Regions from separate parts of the Cupriavidus sp. HE11 genome, predicted to be linked through region 2. Evidence: predicted binding sites of a transcription regulator. Region 2 holds the regulator's gene; each other region holds the start of a gene.
What was found. The regulator LexA, encoded in region 2, represses DNA repair genes until DNA is damaged. The targets are predictions, from matches to a motif close to ACTGTATNNNNATACAGT.
Positions count from the first base shown of each region.

Region 1: a site for LexA is predicted at 2,479-2,496, ahead of imuA (translesion DNA synthesis-associated protein ImuA). Genes of this name have one in related genera too.
Region 3: a site for LexA is predicted at 4,714-4,731, ahead of ACOABP_RS10310 (ATP-dependent helicase). Genes of this name have one in related genera too.

Region 1 is NZ_CP184465.1:787,478-797,079, forward strand. Features, by position in the region: gene ACOABP_RS20940 (error-prone DNA polymerase) at 1-18, opposite strand, end outside; gene ACOABP_RS20945 (Y-family DNA polymerase) at 37-1,608, opposite strand; gene imuA (translesion DNA synthesis-associated protein ImuA) at 1,541-2,425, opposite strand; gene ACOABP_RS20955 (hypothetical protein) at 2,649-2,972, shown strand; gene ACOABP_RS20960 (nitrogen fixation protein NifQ) at 2,975-3,577, opposite strand; gene ACOABP_RS20965 (DUF1579 domain-containing protein) at 3,688-4,185, opposite strand; gene tehA (dicarboxylate transporter/tellurite-resistance protein TehA) at 4,447-5,469, shown strand; gene ACOABP_RS20975 (DUF2880 domain-containing protein) at 5,478-5,843, opposite strand; gene ACOABP_RS20980 (efflux RND transporter permease subunit) at 5,938-9,054, opposite strand; gene ACOABP_RS20985 (efflux RND transporter periplasmic adaptor subunit) at 9,061-9,602, opposite strand, start outside.
Region 2 is NZ_CP184464.1:294,040-303,641, forward strand. Features, by position in the region: gene ACOABP_RS01345 (replicative DNA helicase) at 1-1,001, opposite strand, end outside; gene rplI (50S ribosomal protein L9) at 1,130-1,582, opposite strand; gene rpsR (30S ribosomal protein S18) at 1,613-1,891, opposite strand; gene priB (primosomal replication protein N) at 1,895-2,194, opposite strand; gene rpsF (30S ribosomal protein S6) at 2,215-2,589, opposite strand; gene ACOABP_RS01370 (asparaginase) at 2,706-3,716, opposite strand; gene lexA (transcriptional repressor LexA) at 3,952-4,608, shown strand; gene ACOABP_RS01380 (hypothetical protein) at 4,762-4,935, shown strand; gene ACOABP_RS01385 (hypothetical protein) at 5,208-5,462, opposite strand; gene ACOABP_RS01390 (acyltransferase family protein) at 5,790-6,839, opposite strand; gene ACOABP_RS01395 (hypothetical protein) at 7,210-7,446, opposite strand; gene ACOABP_RS01400 (acyltransferase family protein) at 7,996-8,382, shown strand; gene ACOABP_RS01405 (family 78 glycoside hydrolase catalytic domain) at 8,471-9,602, shown strand, end outside.
Region 3 is NZ_CP184464.1:2,221,508-2,231,109, reverse strand. Features, by position in the region: partial or broken gene ACOABP_RS10340 (YifB family Mg chelatase-like AAA ATPase) at 1-1,446, shown strand, start outside; gene ACOABP_RS10335 (hypothetical protein) at 1,452-1,928, shown strand; gene ACOABP_RS10330 (LysE family transporter) at 1,919-2,572, opposite strand; gene ACOABP_RS10325 (hypothetical protein) at 2,665-3,201, opposite strand; gene ACOABP_RS10320 (thioredoxin fold domain-containing protein) at 3,444-3,938, shown strand; gene ACOABP_RS10315 (TlpA disulfide reductase family protein) at 4,077-4,613, shown strand; gene ACOABP_RS10310 (ATP-dependent helicase) at 4,776-6,887, shown strand; gene cmdF (tyrosine 2,3-aminomutase) at 6,929-8,533, opposite strand; gene ACOABP_RS10300 (sigma-54-dependent transcriptional regulator) at 8,719-9,602, opposite strand, start outside.

The DNA.
Region 1 (9,602 bases), on a different replicon from region 2:
AGACAATCCGGGCAACATCGCCAGACTCCCGGGCACTCAGGCAAACAGGCCGTGCAGGAACCAGCGGTATTCGCCGCCGTCTTCCTGCCCGTCGCGCGTGGGGCGGCCGGGGCGTTCGCGATAGACCCAGCAGCGCAGCCCGTCGGCACGTTCGGCAATGAAATAGTCGCGCGTGGCAAGGCCGCCATCCCACCAGCCGGCCTCGATGCGTTCGGGGCGCGTCAGCATGACCAGCGGCCCCTGGTACACGGGGCGATGCCTTTCCACGCGCAGCGGCTGCGGCGCTTCCAGCAGCCAGAGCGGCCGCTCCGGCGGCAAGGCTCCCGCCGCCGGCGCACGCGCGGGCGTCTCGCCCACCGGGCACCACTGGTTGGCGCGTTCGGGACGATGGTCGGGCAGCGGTTGCGGCTGCAGCACGTTGTCGCGGCCCAGGCGGGCCACCAGCGTATCGAGCAGCCGGCCCAGTTCGGCCGGTTCGGCGCCGGGCTCCGGAAACAGCGAATCGCTCTGCGGCACGCAGGTTTCCATCGTTTCCACGCGCAGCCCCAGGCCGCCCACCGGCGCATGAAAACGCACCTTGTCGAGCTTCTCGCGCAGCAGCTTCGACAGATGTACGGGGTCGCGGCTCGGTTGCGCCAGCGCCAGCGGCACCGGCGTGCTTTCGGTGTCCTCGCCCAGCCGGTAGCGCTCGTGTTCCAGCATCAGCACGCAGCGCGTCACGCCGGCCTGCTGCGCCGCCAGCCAGCCCGACAGCGCCAGCAGCAGCCGCTGCGCCCCGGCCAGCACGCCTTCGGCCGATTCGATACGGCCCGGCAGTTCCATGCGTTGCGCAAACGCGGGCGGCGCTTCGAACCATGCAAAGCCCGAAGGCGCCTTGCCATAGGCCTGGTCCAGCCGCGCCAGCAGTTCGGTGCCGATGCGGCGCGACAAACCCGCGCGCGGCAACTGCCGCACCTGTCCCAGCGTGTGGCAGCCAACGCCTTCGAGCCAGTCGGGATCGGTGTACGCCTGCAGGCAGCTCACGGGCAAGCGGTCCAGCAGGCGCACCATGCGCGGCGCCTGCATCGCGCGCCGGGCCGGACGGACGATGCCGCGCGATGTCTTGCGCAGCGGCTGGCGCGCCAGCCATGCCGCGCCCTGCGCCGTGGTGCCGCTGCCGATCTGCACGAACGTGCCCAGTTGCCGCACGCGGCTACGGATCGCCCGGCACAGCGCGCGATGCCCGCCGAACAGGCGCAGGCTGGCCGTGACGTCGAGCATCACCGTCGCCGATTCGGGTTCCGGATCGATCGTCACGGCCGGCGTGAAATGCAACAGCGTCAGCGCCACCGAGGTCACCAGATCGGTCTCGGCGGCCGGGTCGCGTTCGAGCTGCACCACGTCGGCCGACAATGCCTGCACGCCGCCGCGCCGCATGCCGTAGCACACGCCCAGCGCCGCGGCCGAGCCATTGGCCAGCACCACGCGCTCGTGCGCCATCACGGCCACCGGCAGTTGTTGCAGCGTACCGTTGCCATGCGTGGAGGGGCTGCCGGCGGGCTCAGGCCAGCTCGGTTGCAGCGCGTCCAGCGGCAGGCGCGGCAGATGTACCGCGATCCAGTACGTCATGGGCAATCGGATCGATACCCGCCGGAACGGCGGGCGTGGGAACAGCAGGCACGCCCGTGCGCCGGGGCACATGGGCCATGCCTTCGAGTGGCAACAGCAACGGCGTATCGCGCACCGGGCCGCGCCGCTTGTGGAAGACGATCGACATCAGGTTGCCGGGCTGCGGCGACAGCGCCAGCCGCAGCACTGCCGGCGACGAATCGTGCAGCACCCGCACCGGGCGCAGCACCCACACCACGGTATCGCCGGCCTGCGCCAGCACCTGCAGGCGCCGCAGCGCCTCGGGCCGCGCGCCGGCCAGCCAGACCAGCACCGCGCCAAATGCCTGGCTGCGCAGCATCTGTTCGGCTGCCCAGAGCATATCCGTGCGCTGCGAGGCCATCGTGGCGGCCACGGGCGGGCGCACCCAATAGAGCTGCCGAGCGGGCAGGCGGCCATCGTCCAGCATGCCCGCCAGTGCGCCCGCATTGGGCAGGTGAGGCGGATTGACCAGCGCGATGCGCCGGCCACCGGCCGCCAGCGTGCGCAGTGCCGGCATCAGCAGGCGCAATTCGCCCGCCCCGTCCTGCGTCAGCAGCAGTTCCGTCACTGCGCCGGCCGGCCAGCCGCCACCCGGCAACTCGGCCGTCAGGGCGTCATAGCCAGTCGGGCAGACAGGCAGCCGGCCGGCACGGCCCAGCTGGCCCGCACGCCACAGGCCGGGATACCGCTGTTCGAGTTCGCGCACCGATTCGCGAGGCGGCTCGGCGGGCTGAAGGAATGGGGGCGCATGGTCCTCCGTCAGAAGCGAAGGCTGCCCATGCGGGGCTGGGATCATGATCAGGTGGTCGGCCCACGCGCAGTCGGCGCGGACATGGGAATTTGTCGAATACTGTATGTTTATACAGTATCGAGGCCGACGCAAGGGGTACGCTATCCGGGTGCCGAAAACGACGCATTCGAAGTGATTTTTGCGTCCTTGCCACACTTGCACGCGGACGAATGCAAACAAGTGTCAAGTGTCATTGTGAAGTGTCAGGCAGTGCGGAAAAATGCGCGGCATGAAAAGGAATACGCGCGAATGCGTGCATCTGCTGATGGAAGGTTTGCAGCGTCAGGGCCCGGTGCGCCGTGACGGGCTGGCCGACGCCTGCGGCCTGTCCGCCGAGGAGACCACGCGCGCCCTGAAAGCCGCGCGGCAGATGAGCGTGATCGATCATGTGCCTTACGGCCCCGGCACGCCGCCGGCCGCCGTCTTCTATCAGCTGACCGGCCGCCAGTTGCCGCCGGCCCGCAGGAGCACGCGCATTCCGCCAGCCCCCGACGACCGTTTCCAGCCGTTGCTGGAAGCCTGGTGGAACAGCAGCGAACTGGACCGCGCCTGAATTCAGGCCGGTCGCAGGATGATCGGCTGCGCTGCCACGATGGGCACCTCGGCGCCATGGCACGCCGCGTAGTGATCGCACCCCTCGCATGACGGCTCCGGGCACGGATGGATGTCCAGCCGCTCGCAAACCCGGTGGTAGAAGAACTTCTTCCACTTCATTTCGGTGGTGTTGGCCGCGAATACCGGCTCGAAGACCTGCTGCAGCAGCGTCGATACATCGTCACGCCCCGACAGTCCCATGTCCTGCCACAGGTGCGTATGGCCGAAGCAGCCAGACGCCAGCGCATGCGCGGCCCAATGGACATCCGGGCCGTACTGGCCCGGCGTGTGGCCGTCTTCCAGCATGTCGACCAGATCGGCGAATTCGCACGGCAGCGCGTCGGCATCCTGGGGTGGTGCATCAGGCTCCCAGCCAGCCGCCGCGGCACCCGGAAAATGGTGATCGAGCATGCGCCGGAATTCCCCCGGCGGCAGGCCCAGCCACTGTGCAAAGCGCGGCAGGCGCCCCGCGCAGGCACTTTCCAGCACGCCTGCCAACGCCCGCGTGACGGGGTCTCCGGGATAGGCGGCAAACGCATCGAGCAACAGTAACGAGCGGTTCATCTTGGGACGGCAATCATGGTGCGCCCGCCCGGGCGACGGGCTTCGCAACGCAATATAGTCCTGTATATAGCGATGGGTCAAACCGCCCGGGCATGCAGGCGGGTTCCCGCCTACCTGTCCCGCCGGTAGCGGGCCTGCATGATCTGGATCCACTCGCCGTTGCCGGCCTGCATGAACGACGTGAGCGTACGGTTATCGTCGTCCTGGAACGCCACCACATCGCGATATTTCGCCATCTTGCCCGGCACCACGGTGCCATCCGGGCCGAACGCCGGACCATCGGCGCGCAGGGTCAGCGTCTTGCCGTCGGCCTCCAGATCGCCCTCGTAGATCCACATGTGGGTCATCATCGAGCCGATAAAGGTGCCCACAAAGTGCTTGCGCGCGGGGTCGTAGCCCAGCGTCATGACCGTCATGGCCGGCCCGCAGCCGGGGAATTCCCCTTCGGAGCGGGTCTGCACCCAGGTCTCGCCAACCTTGCTCACCTGCTCGGGGATCTTCCACTTCTCGGTGGGGCCTTCCGGGCCCATCTGGGCTTCGCCTTCCGCAGTCCAGTTGCCAACCAGCCTGTGCAGCCAGCGGTGTTCGTTGGTGGTTTCGACATACATGCCAGGGTCTCCAGTGGATAGGTTCAGATCGGTGCCGCTGCTTTGTGTACAGCGTACACAAATCGTAGGTGACGATCGGATCGATGTCCACATTGGCGTGGCTGAATGACAGAAACTTAATCTTGGGTCTCGTGCGCCACTTTTGCGCGGTGCCAGACGCATTGAGACGGATGAGCAAGACATTGAGCCGCCCGCGTCTGCGGCCCCGTCCATGTCTGCGTACTATCCGATACATCAACAAGAACCGAATGCGAGCCGATCATGGGCGCCCCCACCCCATCCCCTACCTCATTCCCCACCGTCCGGACCATTCCGCTGTCGTTCTTCGGCATGGCCGTCGGCACGCTGGCGCTGGCCAATGTCTGGCGCGGCGCCCTCCACGTGTGGGCCCTCCCTGCGCTGCCGGCCACGGTGCTGGCCTGGCTGGGCCTGGGGATCTGGATGGTGCTGCTGGGTGCCTATGCCCGTAAATGGCTGGTGGCGCCGACGGCTGCCCGCGCGGAAATGACCGATCCGGTGCAGTCGTCGTTCGCGGCGCTGATCCCCACCTCCACGCTTCTTGCGACGCAGTTGGTGCATCCCTATGCGCCGCAGGTGGCGGTTGCGCTGTTCGTCGCCGCGACGGTCGGGCAACTGGCGCTGGGCGCGGCCTTGCATGGCCGGCTCTGGCAAGGCGGCATCCGGCCCGAAGCCGTGACACCGGCCGCCTATCTGCCGGCTGTGGCGCCGGGCTTCGTGGGCGCCACGTCGGCCATGCTGTTCGGATGGCACACCATCGGCATGCTGCTGTTCGGCGCAAGCCTGCTGTCGTGGATCGCCATCGAATCGATGCTGCTGAACCGCGCCGCCGTCAACGCGCCGCTGCCCGAGGCACGTCGTGCGCTGCTGGGCATCCAGATTGCGCCGCCCGTGGTGGGCGGCACGGCCTACCTGGCGCTGACGCAAGGCCAGCCCGACCTGTTCGCGTATGCGCTGCTGGGCTATGGCCTGTACCAGGCGCTGTTGATGCTGCGGCTGCTGCCGTGGATCGGCACGCAGCGATTCTCGCCGGGCTACTGGGCGTTCAGCTTCGGCGTGGCCGCCTTGCCCGGCATGGCGATCCGCATGGTCGCCCGCGGCGGCGGCGACCTGGAAGGCGCTGCGTTCGCGCTGTTCGTCGCGGCTAACGCGATCATTGGCCTGCTGATCTGGAAGACGGTGGCGCTGCTGCTGCGTGGCACGCTGCTGCCTTCGCAAGCAGTGCCTGCCGCCCCGGCGCCCGTGCGGGCGACGGAAACGGCCTGACCTGCCCGTTACTGCGGCAGCCGGACCTTCGGCACGATGAACTGGTTGCCCGGTGCGCGCATCACGTCGCACTGGGCTTCGCCCTTGCGCGCCTCGCCGCCCTGGTTCACGAACTCGATACTGCCCACCACGCTATAGACGTCTTCCGCCACGCGACGCGAGGTGCCCTGCACCCAGCGGAACTTGTCGGGATTCGGCAGTTTGGCCTTGACGGCCTCCATGCAGGCCACCGGCGCCTCGGGCGCTTCGGGCCGGCCGCCACGCTGGCCCATTTCGATATTGACGGGGGCGTCGGCGGCGGCTGCCACCATCGGCAACCCGATCGCCATGCAGGCCAGGGACGTCACGAGCTTGCGGCGCATGTGTGTTGTCACAGATGTACTCCAGAACGAAAACGGCCGGCACGCGCGATGCATGCCGGCCGGTTGCCATTGTACTGCGGCAGAAATCCCTTACGCGCTCACGCCATTACACCGACATGTCGCGCGGCTCGGGCTTGCGGTCGTCGAACCAGCGGTACAGCGTAGGCACCATCACCAGCGTCAGCAGCGTCGACGTGATCAACCCGCCAATCACCACCACGGCCAGCGGCCGCTGCACCTCGGAACCCGGACCGGTCGAGAACAGGAACGGCACCAGGCCCAGCATGGCGATGGTGGCTGTCATCATCACCGGCCGGAAACGCTGCGTAGCGCCGCGCACCACCGCATTGCGCAGCGACATGCCCGACTCGCGCAATGTGCGGATGTAGGACACCAGCACCACCCCGTTCAGCACCGCCATGCCCCATAGCGCGATAAAGCCCACCGACGCCGGCACCGACAGGTATTCGCCGGTGACGAACAGCCCGATGATGCCGCCGATCGATGCAAACGGCAGCACTGTGATGATCAGCGTGGCAAAGCGCAACGAGTTGAACAGCAGGAACAGCAGGAAGAAGATCGCGGCGATGGTGATCGGCACGATCAGCTTCAGGTGGCCCATGGCACGTTCCATGTTCTGGAACTGGCCGCCCCACTCGTAGTAGTAGCCCTCCGGCAGCTTGACCTTGGACTCGGTGGCGGACTGCAGTTCGGCCACGAAGCCGCCCAGGTCACGGTCCTTCACGTTGATCATCACCACCACGCGGCGCTTGGCCATTTCGCGGCTGATCTGCGCGGGGCCGTCGCTGACCTCGATCTTCGCCACGCTCTGCAGCGGCACCTGCACGCCATCGGGCGCCTGCACCAGCAGGTTGCGAATGGCCTGCACGTTGCCGCGGAACTCCTCCGGCAGGCGCACCGCCGCCGCAAAGCGGCGCTCGCCCTCGAAGATGTCCGTGGCCCGCTTGCCGCCGATGGCGATCTCGATGATGTCGTGGATGTCCGACACGTTCAGCCCGTAGCGCGCAATCGCCTGCCGGTCGATTTCGATCGACAGGTATTGCTGGCCCGAAATGCGCTCGATCCGCACGTCCTCCGACCCCTTGATGCCGCCCGCCACGCGCGCGATCTCGCCGGCCAGCTCGCGCAGGCGGTCCAGGTCGTCGCCGAAGATCTTCACGGCGATGTCCGAACGCACGCCGCTGACCATCTCGTCCACGCGGTCCGAGATCGGCTGCGCCATCACCACCTGCACGCCCGGAATGGCCCGGAGCTTCTTGCGGATGGCGTCGGCAATGTCGTCCTGCGTCCAGCCGTCGGGCCATTCGTCGCGGTCCTTCAGGCTGACGATCGGCGTCGCCTCGTTCTGGCCCTGCGGATCGGCCGGGCTTTCGCCACGGCCCACGCCGGACACCACCGACTTCACGCCCGGCACCTCCAGCACCAGCTTGTTGGCCTGGCGCTCCAGCTTGAGCGATTCCTCCAGCGAGATGTTCGGCACACGGTCCAGCGCCGGCACGATCGACCCTTCCTTCATTTCCGGAATGAACGATGTCCCGAGCATCGGCACGACCAGCATCGAGGCGACAAACAGGCCCACGGCCGACAGCACCGTCTTCCTGCTGTTGAGCAGGGCCCAGTGCAGCATGCGCAGGTAGTGGCGCTTCATGAACGCGATCACGCGCGTGTCATGCTCGGCGCCGCCCTTGAGCAGGTACGACGACAGCACCGGCGACAACGTCAGCGACAGGAACAGCGAGATCGCCAGCGCAATCGAGATCGTGATCGCCAGCGGCGCGAACATCTTGCCTTCCATGCCCTGCAGCGTCATCAGCGGCAGGAACACCAGGATGATGATGCCCACGCCAACGATCACCGGCGTTGCCACTTCCTGCACCGCCTTGACCAGGATCTGGTTGCGCGTCAGCCCTGACTTGTCCGCATGGCCCAGCCGCTCGAACGCGTTCTCCACGACCACCACCGACCCGTCCACCATCAGGCCGATGGCGATGGCCAGCCCGCCCAGCGACATCAGGTTGGCCGACAGCCCGATCCGGTTCATGACCATGAACGTCAGCAATGGCGTCAGCACCAGCGTCGCCAGCACGATGACCGACGAGCGCACGTCGCCCAGGAACAGGAACAGCACGATCACCACCAGCACCACGCCTTCGAGCAGCACCTTGGTGACCGTCCACAAGGCGGAGTCCACCAGCTCGCTGCGGTCGTAGTACGGCACGATCTGCAGGCCGCCGGGGATCATGCCCTTCTCGTTGATCTCCGCCACGCGTGCCTTGACCCGGCTCACCACTTCCTTGGCGTTGCCGGCGCGCATCATCATCACGATGCCGCCCACCGCCTCGGTCTGGCCGTTCTTGATCACGGCCCCCTGGCGCACCTCGTGGCCGATGGTCACCTGCGCCACATCGCGCACGTAGACTGGCGTGCCGTTGATCTGCTTGAGCACGATGCTGCCGATGTCGTCGACGCCCTTCGCCAGGCCCACGCCGCGGATCAGGTACTGCTCCGCGTAGTGCGGCAGCACGCCGCCACCCGAGTTGGCATTGTTGCGCGCCAGCGCCTGGTACACCTGCTGCAGGCTGACCTCGTAGTGACGCATCCGCTCCGGGTTGACCAGTGCCTGGTACTGCCGCACGTAGCCGCCCTGCGAGTTGATTTCGGCCACGCCCGGAATCGAACGCAGCAGCGGGCGCACCACCCAGTCCTGCGCGATCCGGCGCTCGGCCAGCTCTTCCTGCGTCAGTTCGCGGTCGCCGTCGTCAGGCCGGTCCAGCGTGTACTGGTAGACCTCGCCCAGGCCGGTGGACACCGGCCCCAGCACTGGCGTCACGCCTTCCGGCATGCGGCCCGTCACCTCGATCAGCCGCTCCATGACGAGCTGCCGCGCAAAGTAGACGTCGGTCTTGTCGGTGAACACAAGCGTGATCAGCGACAGGCCGGCCTTGTTCAGCGAACGCATCTCCTCGAGTCCGGGCAGGCCCGTCATCGACATTTCGATGGGCACGGTGACAAAGCGCTCGACTTCCTCGGGCGAACGGCCGGTGGCTTCGGTGGCGATCTGCACCTGGACGTTGGTTACGTCCGGGAAAGCATCGACCGACAGCTTGCCAGCCGCGCGCAGGCCAAAGAAGAACAGCACCACCGCCACCACGCACACCACCAGCCGCTGCTTGATCGCGGCTTCCACAAGCGATGTCATCATGGCGGCTTACCCCTGTTCCAGGCGCTTGCGCTCGTTGTCGAGGTGGAACGCGCCCTCCACGACCACGCGGTCGCCCGCCTTGATTCCGCCCTGAACCACGCGCATGCCGTCGCTCTCCGAACCCAGCTTCACCTTGGTCAGGCGATACTGGCCGGGCGCCGTTTCCACGTAGACCTGTTCGTCGTTACCGTCGCGCACCACGGCCGAGCCGGGCACCACCAGCGTATCGATGGGCTTGCCCGCAATCAGCATGCTGGCGAGCATGGCCGGCTTCAGGCGCCCTTCCTTGTTCTCCAGCTCGGTACGGACCAGCACCGTGCGCGATTGCGGATTCACGGTGCGGCCCACGTAGATCAGCTTGCCGGTAATCCGGCCATTGGTATTGGCAAGCGACGGCACCTCGATGTCGACCGCCTGGCCTTCGGCCACCTGGGCGGCCTGCTGCTCGGGCACCTCGGCCACCACCCAGACACGCGACAGGTCTGCCACGGTGTACAGCGCATCGGCCGGCTGCACCACCTGGCCCTGGGCCACGTTGCGCTCCACCA
Region 2 (9,602 bases):
AGGTAATCGATGATGATCAGGCCCAGCTGCCCGCACTGGCGCGCCAGGCGCCGCGAACGGGCCCGCAGTTCCATCGGGTTCAGTGCCGGCGTCTCGTCGATGAACAGCTGCGCATCGTTCATGCGCTGGATCGAATGCGTCAGGCGCGGCCAGTCCTCGTCCAGCAGGCGGCCGGTACGCAGCCGGTGCTGATCAAGCCGACCCACCGAGCCCAGCATACGCATGGCCAGCTGCACGCCAGCCATTTCCATCGAGAACACGGCGACGGGCAGGCCCTGCTCCACCGCCACGTGCTCGCCAATGTTCAGCGAAAACGCGGTCTTGCCCATCGAGGGACGGCCGGCGACGATGATCAGATCACCCGGCTGCATACCGCTGGTCATGCGATCCAGGTCGATAAAGCCGGTCGGCACGCCGGTCACGTCGGTGGTGGTGTCACGGTGATAGAGCTCGTCGATCCGCTCCACTACCTGCGTCAGCAGCGGCTGGATCTCCTGGAAGCCCTTCTGACCACGCGAACCCTCTTCCGCGATCGCAAAAACCTTGGATTCGGCCTCGTCGAGCAGTTCGCGCACTTCTCGCCCCTTGGGCGCGAAGGCTGCCGAGGCAATATCGTCGGCAACGGTCACAAGCTTGCGCAGCACCGAGCGCTCCCGAACGATTTCGGCATAGCGACGGATATTGGCCGCGCTCGGCGTGTTCTGTGCGAGCGAATTCAGGTACGCCAGCCCACCCACTTCCTCGGCCTTGCCGGCCACCTGGAGCATTTCGTAGACCGTGATCACGTCGGCCGGCTTGGTGGCCGAGATCAGCCGGGCAATGCTCTGAAAGATCACCCGGTGGTCGAACCGGTAGAAATCGGCCTCAGACAGGAAATCGGCAATGCGGTCCCAGGCGGCGTTATCCAGCAGCAACCCGCCAAGCACCGATTGTTCGGCCTCGATCGAGTGCGGAGGAACCTTGAGGTTGTCTAGTTGGGGATCTGCGGCGGGCGCGTTCATGGGGGGCAATTATAGCGGGGTGGGCCTGCACGGGACGGCGCCCAAAGAAAAAAGGCAGGAGCATGGCTCCTGCCTTTTCGTGCATCCGACGCACCGGTCCGGACCGGCGCATCACAGACGCGTACAGCTTAGACGTGTTCGCCCAGCACCGAAACGGTGATGTCGACCAGCACGTCGGTGTGCAGCGACACGCCAACGGTGTAGTCGCCCACCAGCTTCAGCGGGCCGTTCGGCAGACGCACTTGCGACTTCTCGACCTTGAAGCCTTGGCCTTCCAGGGCCACGGCGATGTCGGCGTTGGTCACCGAACCGAACAGACGGCCGTCCACACCCGACTTCTGGGTGATCTGGACGGTCAGGCCGTTCAGCTTCTCGCCTTCGGCTTGCGAAGCAGCCAGCTTCTCGGCGGCGGCCTTTTCCAGCTCGGCGCGCTTCACTTCGAATTCGGCGATGGCGGTTTGCGTAGCACGGCGAGCGCGCTTGGTCGGGATCAGGAAGTTACGTGCGTAACCGTCCTTCACGCGAACGATATCGCCCAGGTTGCCCAGGTTGATGACTTTTTCCAGCAGAATGACTTGCATCGTGTATTTCTCCTTGCGGTCCTGGGACTATCAGTTCTTGTGCAGGTCGGTGTACGGCATCAGCGCCAGGAAGCGGGCGCGCTTGATGGCCGTATCCAGCTGACGCTGATAGTGAGCCTTGGTACCGGTCAGACGAGCCGGCGTGATCTTGCCGTTGTCGCCGATGAAGTCCTTCAGGGTGTCCAGATCCTTGTAGTCGATCTGTTCGACGCCAGCCACGGTGAAGCGGCAGAAGCGCTTGCGCTTGAACAGCGGGTTCTGTTGCTGGAAGCGCTTCTTGTTCTTGTTGTCACGTTTGACGAATGCCATGATTCAATCCTTTTCGAATGCTTTACATCGAGTGATGTGAAAGACCAGTGTCTTGCTGTTGCGGTGCTTGCGGGCCAGAAAGCCTTCGCAGTCGAGCAGCGTGCCGAGCGGCATGCGCTCGAGCCGCTGGCCAATCGGGCCGATGCCCATGGCCACCACTGCGAATTCCACCTGCCGGGGCGTTTCCGCCTCCATCACCTCGCCGACATGCTGCAGGATGCAGTTGACGACAGGGATGCCGGCCGGCGTATAGCGAAGCGTATCTCGCTCGGCGAGCGTGGCGGTCAGCCGGAGCTGGTTCACCGCGACACAGCAGTCCGCACTCAGGCGGCCTGGCCTTCCGTGGTCGTTTGCGCGGCCTTGCGGGCTTCTTCGCGCTGCACTTCCTTCATCATCGGCGACGGAGCGGTCTCAGCCTTCTTGGTCTGGACGATCAGGTGACGCAGCACGGCGTCATTGAACTTGAACGCGTGCTCGAGTTCAGCCAGCGTGTCCTTGCCGCATTCGATGTTCAGGCAAACGTAATGAGCCTTGGCCAGCTTCTGGATCATGTAGGCCATCTGACGGCGGCCCCAGTCTTCCACGCGGTGGATCTGGCCATTTTGCGACGTGACGAGCTGCTTGTAGCGCTCGATCATCGCCGGCACTTGTTCGCTCTGGTCCGGATGGACGATAAATACGATTTCGTAATGACGCATTGACGCTCCTTTTGGGATGAGCCACCCGGGCGTCACGTCCGGTGCGGCAAGGTTGAATAGCCCGCGAGTATAGCCCGGAACCCTGCAAATCCGCAAGGCTCGGGCGCAGGGCGGGTTCAGCAGGCCATGAACACCGACTGCAGGCGCCCGGCATCGAAGCCCAGCAATGGATCGGCCGCCAGCGCAAGCAGCAGCAGCACGCGCGCCTTGTACGGGTTGAGGTCGCCCGCCGACACGAACAAACCGGCCCGCGGCGACGGATGCGCCGGTATCGACACATGCCCCGCTCCGGTACGCGAACTGCGCACCACAGCAACGCCGGCACCGGCCGCATCGGCCAGCGCCGCCGCCAGGGTTTCGTGAATCGAACCGTTCCCCGTGGCGGCCACCACCAGCCCCTTCACACCTGCCGCCACCATCGCATCGATGGCCACCCTGCCCGGCTGGGCATGGCTGACCACGATCTCCGCCAGCGGCCAGGTCGTCGGCACCGGCAAAATCGCCATGTCGCGCCGCGCCGGCATGCGCGTGAATCGAATATAGGCGTCCTGCACGTAACCGAGCGGCCCCGTATTCGGCGAGACAAACGCGTCGACAGCCGACGTGTGCGCCTTGGTCACGTCACGAGCCGCATGGATCTGCTGGTTCAGGACCACGAGCACCCCGCCACCCCTTGCATCCGGACTGGCCGCGACGCGCACGGCATCGAGCAGGTTCAGCGGGCCATCGGCCGACAGCGAGGTCGCCGGCCGCATCGCCGCCGTGATGACCACCGGCACCGGACACGTCTGCGTCAGGTGCAGGAACATCGCCGTTTCCTCAAGCGTATCGGTGCCATGCGTGATCACAATACCGGCCACATCCGGCTGAGCCGACCAGTACGCCACGCGCCCCGCCAGTTGCTGCCAGAGACCGAACGCCATGTCCTTGCTGTCGATCTGCGCCACCTGCTCGGTCGCCACGTGCGCCACATCGGCCAGCGCGGGAACCGCCTGCACCAGCTGCGACACCGGCACGGTGGCGGCCTGGTACTGGGCACTACTGGCGGGATCGCCGGACGTCCCGGCAATGGTGCCGCCAGTGGCAAGAACAACAACGCGGGGCGGCAATGACGAGGAAGCTGGCATGAATGAAGGCTGGCTTATGGACTGGCTTTAGGGGCGCACTACCCTGGATCCGACCAACGATTGTAACTGCCGCGCCGCGCCGGCTACCCCATGACAAACCCGCGAAGCCACCGGGCCGGGTTCGGTCCATGTAGAGCCCGCTGCGCAAATTGTGCTTGCACTTCACACGATACTGTATAAAATCACAGCATACTGTTTAAACATACAGTGCTTCGGCACGAGAGACCGGCGAACCATGGCGACCCTGACACCCCGGCAGCAGCAGATTTTCGATCTGATCCGCGACACGATCCGCAACACGGGCTTTCCGCCCACACGCGCCGAGATCGCCGCCGAGTTCGGTTTTTCCTCGCCCAATTCGGCCGAGGAACACCTGCGGGCGCTGGCGCGCAAGGGAGTGATCGAACTGACGCCCGGCGCATCGCGCGGCATCCGACTCAAGGTGGCACGCAGCGATTCGGAGCGTTCCGACCAGTTCACGCTGCCGATGGCTGGCGTGCTGCAACTGACACTACCGCTGGTCGGTCGCGTCGCTGCAGGCAGCCCGATCCTTGCCGCGGAGCATATCGATCGCCAATACCAAGTGGACGCCTCCGTGTTCGACGAGCGCCCTGACTACCTGCTGCGAGTACGCGGTCTGAGCATGCGCGACGCCGGCATCCTGGACGGCGACCTGCTGGCCGTCAAGAAGGCCAGCGAGGCCGCCAACGGCAAGATCGTCGTGGCCCGCCTTGGCGAAGATGTCACCGTCAAGCGCCTGAAGAAACGCGGCGACACGATCGAACTGATCGCCGAAAACCCCGATTTCCAGAATATTGTGCTCCATTCGGGCCGCGATGAATTCTCCCTGGAAGGTATCGCTGTCGGCCTGATCCGATCATCAGGCTTCTAGCGTGACCGGAGGCGCCTGACAGCGTCTCCGACTCCCGAGACTTAGGCAGCACGGCCGTCTGCCCTGGTCACCCGCTTTGCTTTGCCCACGCCGCCCCGTCCTTGCTGGACGACGGGCGCGGACCACTGCTGTCGCAAATAACGAGGTGTTGCCATGCTGCAATCGAATCCCACCGCTTCCCGCCGCCCGGTCAAGCCGGTCCCGTTCCGGCAAATCAAGGGCGTCCGCGTCTACCAGGGCGCGCAACGCCGCACGATGGTCGGCAACATGGCCGCCATCTGCCGCATGCTGGAACTCGCCGAACCGAGCACGAAGCTGCTCGACTGACGTCTTTTCGCCCGCGCCGTGCCACGCGGGCAAACGGCCCGCCTCTTCAGAGGTCAGACGCCCCGCTTTGTAAGAAGTGGAGTTGCGAGCCCACAACGTGTAATTAAGGCTTCATTTAAAACTGACAGAAGCCTGATTAAACTCACTGACGCGCACTGCATCACTGGCGTATTCGCGTCATGCGCATGACCGGACCTTGTCGACCCCGCCAAGGGCCGGTTTTTTTTGGCCGATCGCTTAGGGGGTCTGCCCGAAGAAGGCCCACCCGATCCTCAGTCTGCCAAGGGCGCGCCGAACCAGTCGGCATCGAGATCAGCCTCGAAGGCCACCGTCCAACCCGAGCCGTCGGGCACCTTGTATTTCTGAAAGTGCCCACCCACGACCCGCTCGACGGCAACGGTCTGACGGCCGCCGTCAACACCATCCACGACAAATTCAAAGTCGTCCGGCACAAACCCGTGCTTTGCACACGCGGCCGCAACCGCGTCCTGCTCTTGCTGAGGAAGATCGAAGAAGCGCTGGACCATGATCGCCTCCACTGGCATCTGGTTCTGGTATCCAGTACAGCATAGGAAATCAACAGGCGCCGGAAGCCCAACGATATACGCGCCGCGAAGCCTTGCCCAGAGCCGGTTTCCGGGCGATTCGCGGGAATACTCGAAGCCCTAAAACACCGAAAATTCCCGTGTTTTTCTCAGGGTATTCCCACGGAATTGAGGGGGCTTCGTCGCCTCCCCGGGCGCCGCGGACTCGAACCCCAGCGATCTGGCTCAACCATGCGGTTTTCTGAGAAATACTGGCAAAAAAGCTGGCAAATCGACCGGCGCCCCCCCCCGCGTAGTATCCAGCCAGCCTCAGTAAGCGCGGTTGGTCCGGCGCGCATTGTTTAGGACACGCTTCAGATGGGCTGCGATCGGGCGTTCCGCAAAGATGTGCACCGCATAGGACGCAGCGATCATCAACACGACAAGAGCCCAGAACATAATCGGGCTTTGAATGGGGGCGGCATTGAGCAGCATGTACCCGATGAACTGATGCAGAAGGTAAAGCGGGTAGCTGATGGCGCCGAGGGTAGTAGTCCGCCATGCCTTGAAAGGCCCGGTGCGCTTTGTGGCAATCAGCAGCATCGTAATGAAGAACAGGGCAACGATCAGGCCGACCACCGTCCCACTGATGGGCGTTTTATAGTACGCAGCAATGCCTGATGCCCTGCTAATGGCATGCACTGTCGCCAAACCCCACGCACTGACTATCAGTGCACCGCGGGAAATGGATAGACCTCTCGACCACGTGAGGAACAATGCTCCACCGCCGATGAAGTATGGCGCGTAGTCAGCGAGCAGCCATGGCTTGAACGCATCCAGCCCAAACACATCGACGAAGGCAGTTGCGCAGGCCCATCCCCACAGCAGCACTTCCTCTCTCTTTGTCGCGCCGAGTGCCATCGCGATTGCCACCAGCGCGTAAAACTTGATCTCGATCGCAAGCGACCAGTACGCCCCATCGATGGGCGCCACGCCTGGCCCCGAACCGAGCGACAGCATATTTGCGATGTACTGCCCAAACGTGACGGGATAGCGCGCTCCGCCGATTACTAGCGCAGTGATAAATGTGATGGTGCAGCACACCCAGAACGCTGGGAATAGCCTGGTCACACGCGAAACAACGAAGTGCCTCAGCGACCCGCTGGCCGCCGTCATGAGGATGACGAAGCCGCTGATCATAAAAAACAGATCGACGCCTAGATAGCCATACTTCGCTGCGGGGATTAACGCGGGGTAACTGAACGTAGAAAGGTCGTCGGCCGCACTGCCCCGGAACGCATAATGAAAAGCGACCACCAGCAACGCGGCGAAGAATCGCAAAAAATCGATTTCATTTACTCGTGGTGCAGACGCTTTCATTCCGTTTTTGCCGCTGGTGCCTTGATCAGGGCGCTATGTTACCCGAAGCGGCCTGATATACCTCGACCGCTCCAAACAGATGAGGATGCGCTGCTCCGGGCCGGCGGTAAGGGCCACGCGACGCCCTGGGAAGCGCCGAAGAATTAGCCTGCCTTTGTCTGCGATATACTGTATATATATACAGTATATCGCAGACACGCCCCGCCTTTCTCCGAAGCCTCGCCCGTCAGTTCCACCCGGCGGCCAGCCGGTCAACCCTGTCAGGCCGGACTACGACCGTTACTACGCTCTGGACGAAGCCGGCCGGTCCGCTGCTTCGACTACGCCGAACATTCCATGTGACAGTCCGGCGAGGGCAAGGCGTGGCAGATCAAAGACATGCTGCCAGCTTACGCGGTCGACGTCTGGACCTACTTCTTGGGCTGGGCCAGCCTGAAAGACGACAAGCCGCCCACAACCACGGCGACACCATGTTGCCGAAAGCTGCAAAGTTCACCAGCAACAGGATCAGCGCCCCGCCCGTCCGGTTAGGCACCTTCTGCGTGAGTACTGCCCAGATCGAACCGGCAAAGATGATGGCGTTCGCCATCAGGTTGATCGCCTGCATCTCAGCTCCCGATGAAGCGGCGACGGACCGCGTTCATCCACTCGGGGATCTGCCGCATCCCGTTGTTGACGATCGCCAACCCGAACACCGCTGAAGCGGCCACTGCAAGCATGTGGGTATGCTGCCTGGCATCAGGCCGAAGCGTTCCACTGCCGCGCCGCCAACCAGGCAACCGACGCCCATACTCCCCAGAAAGGAGACGCCGCGCTGCCACCAGTTCCCCGGAATGAACTTCGATGCGATTGCCGCGCCCAGCGCCGCCTCACCGCCGACCTTCGCTACCACGATTGATTCTTCATTCATTGATGCCCCGGTCACCGCTGCCGCGGCATTATTGAATTCCCATCGCGCTCGTCGCACGCGCCCACCGGTCCTGTCGGTCGGCGAGTCCGTTCGTGCCCCCATTGATGCGCCGGGTCAGCGTTACAAAGTCGCCGGAATCGGCCAGCGCGTTCAAGTTGCGGCTGTACCAGAACCACGCCGTCATCGGCTCGTCTGCTATATTCGCGCCTCGTATCCATAGGCATCTAAAAGCGCACTTTAAGACGCATGAAACTCTACGAACCAATAGCGCAACCAGCATCCGGCTCAGCGCTTGCGCCAGCCGAATCCGCCTATCGCCGAGAGATAGACGGCCTACGCGCTGTTGCGGTACTGGTCGTCGTCATATTTCATGCTTTCCCGCAGCTGACGCCACGCGGTTTCGTAGGAGTCGACATATTCTTCGTCATTTCTGGATTCCTGATTTCCGGCATCCTGATCGAAGACCTTGAGAAGAACAGGTTTAGCCTACTGACTTTCTACAGCCGCCACGTAAGGCGGATTTTCCCTGCCCTCCTTGGCGTTCTGGTCTCGTGTTATGCGCTCGGCATGGTTTGCGCTTCTGTCTGGCGAGTACAAGAGTCTCGGACTGGGCATCGCTGGTGGAGGCGCTGAATCTCATAACGCCCCGCCCCCGCACAAGGAGCGCACATAGCTCCAGCCGTAGAGAATCAGCTCCAGCCTTAGAGAATCGAAGATACAAATGAAAACAGCAAGATCTGTCGCGGCCTTGGCGTTTGCACTGCTCATCTCATGCCTTGCATCAAGCCCCGCCTTTAGCTCGGGGGACCTCCGGATCCAAAGTACGTCGGTGGAGTACGCGTCCAATCCGCTTGGGATTGATATTGCCAAGCCTAGACTGAGTTGGATACTCGGGTCCGACAAAAGGAGCCAGGTTCAGAGCGCATATGAAGTCAGAGTAGCTTCGACGCCCGACAGACTCGCGACGCCTGATATTTGGGACAGCGGAAAGATCGAGTCGGACCAGTCGATCCTGGTTACATATGGCGGCCCCGCACTGTCGTCGCGTAGCCGATATTATTGGATGGTTCGTGTCTGGGATTCGCGCGGCCAGCCATCGGCATGGAGCGCCCCCAGTTGGTGGGAGATGGGACTTCTTTCCGATAGCGATTGGCGAGCACAGTGGATAGGCCACGATCAGCCGTTGCCTTTCTCCCCTGCATTCGGATCTACAGATCGCCCCGACAAACTTGCGGGGGGTGGCACGCAAGGTCAGAGTTTCGCTGCCACGGCGGTGCTCAATTCAGTTGCTTTGCTCGTTCCCACATTTCAAACAACGAACTCAAGCGCCACAATTTCGCTCTATCGGGACAAGCCAGGCGGCCAATTGATCGCCAGACAGCGCTTTGAGAACATTCGTGACGGTATTTGGCTCACGCTAAAGCCGCAACGGCCCCTACCGCCGGGAAAATATTACATCGAACAATCGGAAGTCTCAGGGCAAATCGGCTGGTACACCTCCACCGCCACTAGCTACGACTTCGGCGACGCGTATCTGAATGGGACGCCTGTCCCCGGCTTTCGCAAGCTTCAATTGAATAGCCAAAGCACAGAATCTATCGAGAACGCCGATTCGATACTGCGCAAGGAGTTTCCAGTAGCGAAGTCCATCAAATCCGCCAGACTGTATTCGACTGCACTTGGCGTCTACCAGGTTCATATCAACGGTAAGCAAGTTGGTTCGGATCTGTTTGCCCCCGGCTGGACCGACTACAGGAAACGGGTGCAGTACCAAACCTATGATGTAGCTGACCTCATCCAAACTGGAAGGAACGCTATTGCAGTCACGCTCGCACCAGGTTGGTACGCCGGGC
Region 3 (9,602 bases), 1.8 Mb from region 2:
GGCCGATACCGAAGTGCGCTTGCTTTCGCTTTGTTAGGTCGGGCACGCAGCATCTGGAGGATAAGAGGCCAATTTTGACAACGGCATTGCGGAGTCCACAAAACCGTCAACCTGGCCCCCGCCGACCTGCCGAAGGAATCTGGGCGCTTCGACCTGGCCATCGCGCTGGGCATCCTGGCGGCCGGCGGCCAGTTGCCGGTCGACGGGCTCGATGCGTTCGAATTTGCCGGCGAGCTGTCCCTGGCCGGCGACCTGCGGCCAGTGCGCGGCGCCCTGGCGATGGCGATGGGCCTGGCGCGCGACAACCGCGCAAGGATGGCCGCCGGCCAGCCTGCGCGCGCGTTCATCGTGGCGCTGGAAAACGGCCCGGAGGCCGCGCTGGTGGAAGATCTGGCGGTGCACGCCGGCGCCACGCTGCGCGAGGTGTGCCATCACGTGGGACTGCTGCCGGAGCAGGCGCTGCGGCGCGCCCGGCCGCCAGAGCGGGGGGCAGACGCAGGCAATGCGCCGGACATGGGCGACGTGCGCGGGCAACTTCAGGCACGGCGCGCCATGGAAGTGGCCGCGGCCGGCCAGCATTCCGTGCTGCTGGTGGGCCCACCGGGCACCGGCAAGTCGATGCTCGCACAGCGGTTTCCGGGGCTGCTGCCGCCGATGACCGAGGCCGAGGCGCTCGATGCCGCCGCCGTGCTGAGCCTGACGCCGGGCGGCTTCCAGCCATCGCAATGGGGCCGGCGGCCGTTCCGCAGCCCCCATCACACCGCGAGCGCGCCCGCCATGGTGGGCGGCGGCGGCAATCCGCGCCCCGGGGAAATCTCGCTGGCCCACCATGGCGTTCTGTTTCTGGACGAATTGCCAGAGTTCGAACGCCGGGTGCTGGAAGTCCTGCGCGAGCCGCTGGAAACCGGCCACATCACGATTTCACGCGCCGCGGCGCAGATCGACTTCCCGGCGCGCTTCCAGTTCATCGCGGCGATGAACCCGTGCCCGTGCGGCTACCTGGGCCATCCCACCCGCATGTGCCGCTGTACGCCCGACCAGGTGCAGCGCTATCAGTCGCGCATTTCAGGCCCGCTGCTCGACCGCGTGGACCTGCAGATCGAGGTGCCGGCCCAGGGTCAGCGCGAAATCCTGGACGGCCCGCCCGGCGAACCGAGCGAAGCCGTCCGCGCCCGCGCGGTGGCCGCCCGCGATCGCCAGCTGGCGCGCCAGGGCGTGCCCAACAGCGAACTGGCGGGCCGCGCCATCGACACCCGGTGCCCGCTCGACAACGCCGCGCAAACCCTGCTGCGCGGCGCGATGGACAAGCTGGGCTGGTCGGCACGTGCGTACTTCAGGGTGCTGAAAGTGGCCCGCACCATCGCGGACCTGGAAGGCACCGAGGTGCTGAACGCCGCGCATGTGGCGGAGGCAATCCAGTATCGGCGGGTGTTGCGGACGGGGTGAGACAAATGAACGCTTGGAATTCGGATATGCAGGATCTGTGGAACCTCGTTGGAAACCCCTGGTGGTGGACGGTATTCGCCACCATCCTCCTTTCCGGCATCGGTGGCGGACTGGCGCGCTTCGTACAGATGCGCGCAACGCCATCCGTGGAGCAGGAGGCTTATGTCGACGCATTGGCAGAGGCCGATTTCGTCATCGGCGCCGATCCCGGCAATCCACTGAAAAAAAACAAAAGGCCCGCCATGGGCCTTTGTCATTCATTTCACACCGGTGGTTCCAGCGGCGGCGGGGGCGGCTCCTCGATGGGAGGCTGGTCCGCCGGAAAGCCGGGCGGGGGCGGCTCGTCGGGAGGCGGTTCGCGGTGGGCAGTCAGGTCGACATCGTGCATCTGGGGCTCCATATACGCCGGGTCACTCCCCATTGAAGCAAACGCTGCCGCACTACGCCAGCCGTTCAGGCCGCCATCGTCGATTCAGGTGTGATGCCGGCGCACAAAAAACAGCGCCGTGCCCACCGCGACCAGCACGCCGCCGAAGAACCGGTTTTGCCAGCGCACTGCGCGTGCGTTGCGGAACAGGCCCTGCATGCGCGACGCCAGCAGCGCGTAGCCGTGCATCACGATCAGGTCGACAAAGCACATCGTGGCGGCCAGGATCGCCAGTTGCACGCCCAGCGGATGGCCCGGGTCGATGAACTGCGGCAGCACCGCCACCATGAAGATGATGCCCTTGGGATTGGTGACATTGGTCAGCAGGCCCGTGGCAAAGCGTCGCCGACGGCTCATGGTGGACACGCGTACCGCGCCGGACGGGCCGTTGGCGCCGTCCTGCGGACCGGTCTCGACCTTGGCGCGCCATTGCTGGACACCCAGGTAGATCAGGTACATCGCGCCAATCGTCTTGACGACCAGGAACGCTTCCTCGGACGCCAGCAGCAGCGCGCCCAGGCCGCCTCCGGCCACCAGCAGGATGATGACCAGGCCGGTCTGCAGGCCCAGGATCGTGGTCGACGTCTTCTTCAGGCCATAAGACAGGCCATGGCTCATCGACAGCACCGCACCCGAGCCTGGCGAAACGGCGATCACCCAGCACGCGGCAAAATAGGCCAGCCACACTTCCCAACGCATCACTTCACTCCTGGAGGTAACAACGGTTCAAAGCGGATCAAAGCTGTTTGGAGCGATCGATCCATCAAGTCAGTCACGGCAGAAACACGAAATCAGAACGGGTGGAACCCGGTCAGGAATTGCTCGACCTGCTCGGCCTGGCGCGTATCGCGGGCGGCGTCGCCGGCTTCCAGCACCACCGCCTGGTACACGTGGGCGCCCGACGCCACCAGCCGCGCGGTCAGTCGGCGGGGGGCCTTGTCCTGCGGCGACACGCCGGCCACCGACAGTTCCACGCCGTCAAGCGGCACGGGCGGCTGGGCCGCCGACATCACCGTGATCTGTCGCGACCGGGCCGGCGCGTCGGGGTGCGCGCCAAGGTTGGCAATCAGCCCCGCCTGCATGGCGTCCATGGCCTCGCGGCGCAGCGCGGCATCGTCGCTAGGCAGCGTGACCACGCCCACCGCGAATAGCGTACCGTCGATGTTCGCGGCCTCCATGGTCATCGGCAGCTTGTGGCCGGCAATCGATACATCGCGCGCGGCGCTGGTCGGCTTGGCCGGATACAGTGCAGCGTACTTGCCATCGCTCGACACAATGGTTCGCCAGTCATAGCGCGGCGAGCAGCCCGCAAGCGACAGCCACAACATGGCAAGCAGCGGCAGCAGGCAATGACCGGGGCGAAACAGTCCGAGACGGGACGAACTGGGCGAACTGGACGAACGGGGGCGGAGCGTGGTCGGGGGCATCGGAATGGGGGCGCATTCGTGCGCAAGCCGGTATTATCCGGGAAGCCGCGCCCCCACGCATGCCCCAAGGGTGACTTTCATCGCCGCTTTGGCTCCCGTGGCTGCCTTGCCCCCATGCGCCGGCCGTTTCCCGTGAGGTGACCATGCCCTTCCGTTCCCTGCCCCGCCTTGCCGCGCCATGGCTTGCCAGCCTGGCCGTACTCGCCAGCTTCGGCGCCGCGGCGGCCACCGCGCACCTGCCGCCTGTAACCGATGTCGGCGCCCAGTCGGCCGCCGCGGCCAAACAGGGCGAGCCGCTGGTGGTGCTGGTCAGCCTGCCCGGCTGCACGTACTGCGAGACCGTGCGCCGCAACTACCTGGGGCCCCAGGTGGCGTCCGGCGACATTACAGCGCGGGAAATCGACATGACGGCCGACACCCCGATTCGTGATGTCGACGGCACCATGACCACCGCCAAACGCTGGGCGCAGGCCCACAACATCTCGGTGGCGCCGACCGTGCTGTTCCTGGACCCCCTCGGCCGCAACCTGGCAAAGCCGCTGCGCGGCATGCAGCCCGATTTCTATGGCGCCTATCTGGAACAGGCCATCGACGAGGCCCGCGCCAAGGTGGCCGCCCGATCAGGCACATCCCGGTAAGCGAAGCATCCGACCCAATATTGAACAAATTGCGACGAATTGCCGCAGCGGCGGCGCGCTTGTCCAGCACGGGTGCCGGCCTCCGGCGCCCGCAGTAGAATAGCCGTTGTCCGATGGCTGTCCCGGTACCGTAATCCCATGTCCAACACTGCTATTTCCGCCACTTCCCCGCGCAAGCTCTGGCCGATCGCCGTTGCGGTCGTGATCGTCGCCCTGCTCGGCTTCTTCGGCTATCGCGCCATGTCGCCGGCCAGCAAGGTGCCCGACGCCACCTTTACGCTGCTGTCGGGCCAGAAGGTCAGCACGGCCGACCTGAAGGGCAAGGTCTACCTGGTCAACTTCTGGGCCACCAGCTGCGCCACCTGCGTCAAGGAAATGCCGCAGATGATCGACACCTACAAGCAGTTCAAGGACAAGGGCCTGGAATTCGTGGCCGTAGCCATGAACTATGACCCGCCGATGTACGTGGCGAACTACGCCAAGACGCGCGAACTGCCGTTCAAGGTGGCGATGGATTCGGACGGCACGGCCGCCAAGGCGTTTGGGGATGTCCAGCTCACGCCGACGACCTTCGTGGTCGACAAGAACGGCAAGATCCTGAAGCGCTACGTGGGCGAGCCCGAATGGGATGCGCTGCACAAGCTGCTGGACGGTGCCCTGGCAAGCGCAGCCTGATTCCACGCCCGTTCCAGCCGGAACCCGACGAAAAGGTGCCCATGCGGCACCTTTTTTGTTGCCCGAACGCCGCGCGGAAACGTCCGGCTTGCCAGTCGAAGCTGTATGGATATACAGTGGGCGCCAGATTTTTCTCAATCCCTGCCCTCTGCCATTCCCGCTGTGCTACCGGATCTCGCCCCTGAAGCCGACGTGCCCGCCGACCTCACCCAGGACACGGACGACGCGGCCGCCTACCTGTCCAAGCTGAATCCGGAGCAGCGCGCCGCCGTGGAGTACGCGGGCGAGGCGCCGCTGCTGATCATTGCCGGCGCGGGCTCGGGCAAGACCAATACACTGGCGCATCGCGTCGCGCACCTGGTGGTGGGCGGCGCCGATCCGCGCCGCATCCTGCTGCTGACGTTCTCGCGCCGCGCGGCATCCGAGATGGGCCGCCGCGTCGAACGCATCGTCGACCAGGCGCTGGGCATACAGTCCGGCGCGGGGCGCGCGGCGCTGCAGTGGTCGGGCACGTTCCACGCCATTGGCGCCCGCCTGCTGCGCGAGTATGCCGAGACGCTGGGCCTGGCTCCGAGCTTCACGATCAGCGACCGGGGCGATTCGGCCGACCTGATGCACGTGGTGCGGCATGACCTGGGGCTGTCCGAGCAGGCATCGCGCTTTCCGCGCAAGGAAACCTGCCTGTCCATCTATTCGCGGGTGGTCAACACCCAGTTGCCGATCGAGGTGGTGCTCAAGACGCAGTTCCCACGCTACGCGATGTGGGCCGATGCGCTCAGGGCGCTGTTCGCCGGCTATGTGGAGGCCAAGCAGAAGCAGCAGGTGCTCGATTACGACGACCTGCTGCTCTACTGGGCGCAGGCGATGACCGAACCGGCGCTGGCGCAGGACATGGGTGCGCGCTTCGACCACGTGCTGGTCGACGAGTACCAGGACACCAACGCGCTGCAGGCGTCGATCCTGCTGGCGCTGAAGCCGCAGGGGCGCGGCCTGACCGTGGTGGGCGACGACGCGCAGTCGATCTACGCCTTCCGTGGCGCCACCGTGCGCAACATCCTCGATTTTCCGACGCAGTTCACGCCGGCGGCCGAACAGGTCACGCTGTCGCAGAACTACCGTTCCACGCAGCCGATCCTGCAGGCCGCCAACGCGGTGATCGGCCTGGCGGCCGAGCGGTTCACCAAGGACCTCTGGTCGCTGCGCGAGTCGGCCGAAAAGCCCGGCGTGGTGGTGGTCAACGACGAAGCCGACCAGGCGCGCTTTGTCGTGGAACAGGTGCTGGCGCGGCGCGAATCGGGCCTGGCGCTGATGCATCAGGCGGTGCTGTTCCGCGCGGCCGACCATAGCGCGCAGGTCGAGATCGAACTGGCCCGGCGCAATATCCCGTTCGTGAAGTTCGGCGGTCTGAAATTCCTGGAATCGACGCACGTGAAGGACGTGATGGCCGTGGTGCGCTGGCTGGAAAACCCGCGCGACCGCATGGCCGGATTCCGCACGCTGCAGTTACTGCCAGGCATCGGCCCGAAAACCGCCGCCCGCGTACTCGAAGGGCTGGAAGCCGCCACCGAGCCGCTGGTGGCGCTGGAAGCGTTCGAAGCCCCGCCCGCCGCCGCCCCCGCATGGGACGACCTGCTGGCGCTGGCCCGCGCGCTGATGGCGCCCACGTCGCCGTGGCCTTCCGAGTTCGAACAGGTGGTGGCGTGGTACGTGCCGCATCTGGAGCGCATGCACGACGACGCCGCCGCGCGTCAGGCCGATCTGCAGCAGATCGAGCGTATTGCCGCCACTTATGCGTCGCGCGAGCGCTTCCTGACTGAACTGACGCTCGACCCGCCGAGCGCATCGAGCGACGAATCCGGCGTGCCGTCGCGCGACGAGGACTACCTGATCCTGTCGACCATCCATTCGGCCAAGGGCCAGGAATGGAAGGCCGTGTACGTGCTCAATGCCGTGGACGGCTGCATGCCGTCAGACCTGGCGACTGGCACCACCGAGGAAATCGAGGAGGAGCGCCGCCTGCTCTACGTGGCGATGACGCGTGCGCGCGACCATCTCGACGTGATCGTCCCGCAGCGGTTCTACGTCCACAACCAGGTGGGCTTTGGCGACCGCCACGTCTACGCGTCGCGCACGCGCTTCCTGCCGAACCGCGTGATGCCGAATTTCTACAGCCGGTCGTGGCCGCCCCCGCCGATGCCGGGCGAAGGGCAGCAGGCCAGGCCGGCGCTGCCGCAGGTTGATCTCGCCTCCCGCATGCGCAACATGTGGAAGTAGGAGACCGGACTCCAGATCCGGGAGCGAGATCGGCGTCTGAACTAGACCAGTTCCACCCCCGCCTGGCGCACCACGTCCACCAGCGCCCCATCGCGCAGCAGCGCGGCCACGCGTTCGATCTCGTCGGTCATGTAGCGGTCCATATCCAGGAACGGCACGTGCTCGCGCACGAAGTCGAACACGGCGCGGCCGGCTGGCGACAGGTGCTCGACGGCGCCCGCCAGTTCGGCGGCCTGGCAGGCGGCCAGCAGTTCCAGCGCCAGGATGTACTGGTTGTTGTCGAGGATGCGGCGCGCGTTGCGGGCCGAGATCAGGCCCATGCTGACCACGTCCTGGTTGTCACCGTTCGACGGCACGCTCTGGATGCTGGCCGGGCTGCAGATGGTGCGGTTCTCGGCCACCAGCGCCGTGGCCGGGTACTGGGCCCCGGCAAAGCCGCACGACAGCCCTTCATTGGCGGCGGCCAGGAACGCCGGCAGGCGGTTGTTCAGGTGCGGGCTCAGCAGCCGGTTCAGGCGGCGCTCGGCCATCACGCCCAGTTGCGTGGCGGCGATAGCCAGGAAGTCCATCGCGAATGCCACCTGCTGGCCATGGAAATTGCCGCCATGGAACAGCGAGTCATCGTCAAAGAACAGCGGATTGTCGTTCGATGAATTGAGTTCGCGCGTCACCACGGTGGCGCAGTGGTCCAGCGTATCGCGCACGGCGCCCAGCACCTGCGGAATGCAGCGCAGCGTGTAGGCCTTCTGGATGAATACGCCAGTGCCGGTGTTCTTTTCGTCGCCGGCGCGCTGCTTCATCTCGGCGCTGAGCGTGTCGTGGCCGGCCAGCCGCGTCGAGCCGGCCAGCAGCGCGCGCAGGTTGGCGGCGGAACTGACCTGCCCCGGGTGCGGCTTGGCGATGTCGTGGCCGTGCGCCATGAAGGCATCGGCCGATGCCGACAGGCCTTCGAGCGCCAGCGCCGCGATGGCTTCGGCCTGCCGGACCTGCGCACGCAACGTCTCCAGCAGCAGGCACGACACTCCGGTCATGGCCGATGTGCCATTGATCAGCGCCAGCCCCTCCTTGTACGCCAGTGTGACCGGCGCAATGCCATGCGCCTGCAGCACCTCCGCGGTGGGTGCCGTGCCGCCGTCGGCAGTCAGCACCTTGCCTTCACCGATCAGCGTGATGGCAACGTGCGACAGCGGCGCAAGGTCGCCACTGGCGCCGAGCGACCCCACCTGCGGCACGGCCGGCGTGATGCCGGCCGCCAGATACTTGAGCAGTTGCTCGATCACCACGGGACGCACCGCCGAATAGCCACGCGACAGCGCGTTGGCGCGCGCCACCATCATCGCCCGCACTTCATCGCGCGAGAACAACGGCCCCACCCCGGCGCAATGGCTGCGCAGCAGGTTTTCCTGCAGGGCACGCCCATGCTCGATATCCACCCAGTTGTGGACAAGTTCGCCAAACCCGGTGGACACGCCGTAGATCGGCACGTTGGTGGCGGCCACCTGCTCGAACCGGGCGCGGGCATCGCGCACCTTGTCGAGCACGTCGGCCGGCACTTGCGCGGTCAACTTGCCTTGGGCGATGGCGGCAACGGCATCGGGGCGCAGGCGATAGCCATCGATGTGGGCGGGATGTGCGGCGTGGGGCATAGGTCGGGACGGTAGCAATGGAGGCGCTTGCCCTCTCCCCCGCCGCTCTCCCGCGCGGGAGAGGGGGCAAACCGCCAGCATCTGATATGCACTTGGGCTCTCCCCTCTCCCGCATGGCGGGAGAGGGGCTGGGGGACAGGGCCGGGCCTGAGTGTACCGAGCCCCGATTCGTCCCGCTGCAGCCGTTACAGTCCGTAGCGTTTGATCTTGTCGTAGAGCGTCGCCTTGCCCACCTGCAGCAGGTCGGCGGCCTGGCTCACGGCGCCGCCGGTGCGCGCAAGCGTATCGGCGATCACGGCGCGCTCGTAGCGCTCCATCCGCTCGCGCAGCGGGATCGATTCGTCGCCGCCTTCGGCCTTGCCGGCATGGCCCCCTTCGGGCACGCCCAGCACCAGCCGGTCTGCCGCGTTGCGCAGTTCGCGCACGTTGCCGGGCCACGGGCGCTGCATCAGTTGCTGACGCTGCATCTCGGACAGGATCGGCGCGGGCCGCTGGTAGCGCACGGCGGCCACCAGCATGAAGTGCTCGAACAGCGGCACGATGTCCTCGCGGCGCTCGCGCAACGGCGGCAGCGGAATCGTCACCACGTTGAGCCGGTACAGCAGATCCTGCCGGAACGTGCCCTGCGCCACCAGCGACTCCATGTCACCCTTGGCGGCGGCGACGATCCGCACGTCGATCGGCAGCGACGCGTTCGAGCCCAGCCGCTCCAGCGTGCCTTCCTGCAGCACGCGCAGCAGCTTCACCTGCAGCGCCAGCGGCATGCTCTCGATCTCGTCCAGGAACAGCGTGCCGCCCGACGCATGTTCGAGCTTGCCGATGCGGCGCTTGCCCGCACCGGTGAACGCGCCGGCCTCGTGGCCGAACATCTCGCTCTCGAAGATCGATTCCGGCACCGCGCCGCAGTTCAGCGCGATAAACGGCGCGTCGCGGCGCGTGGACAGCGCGTGCAGGCTGCGCGCCACCAGTTCCTTGCCGGTGCCGGTCTCGCCGTTGATCATCACCGGCACGTCGGTCTCGGCCACGTTGGCGATCAGGTCGCGCACCTGTGCCATGGCGGGCGAGCGTC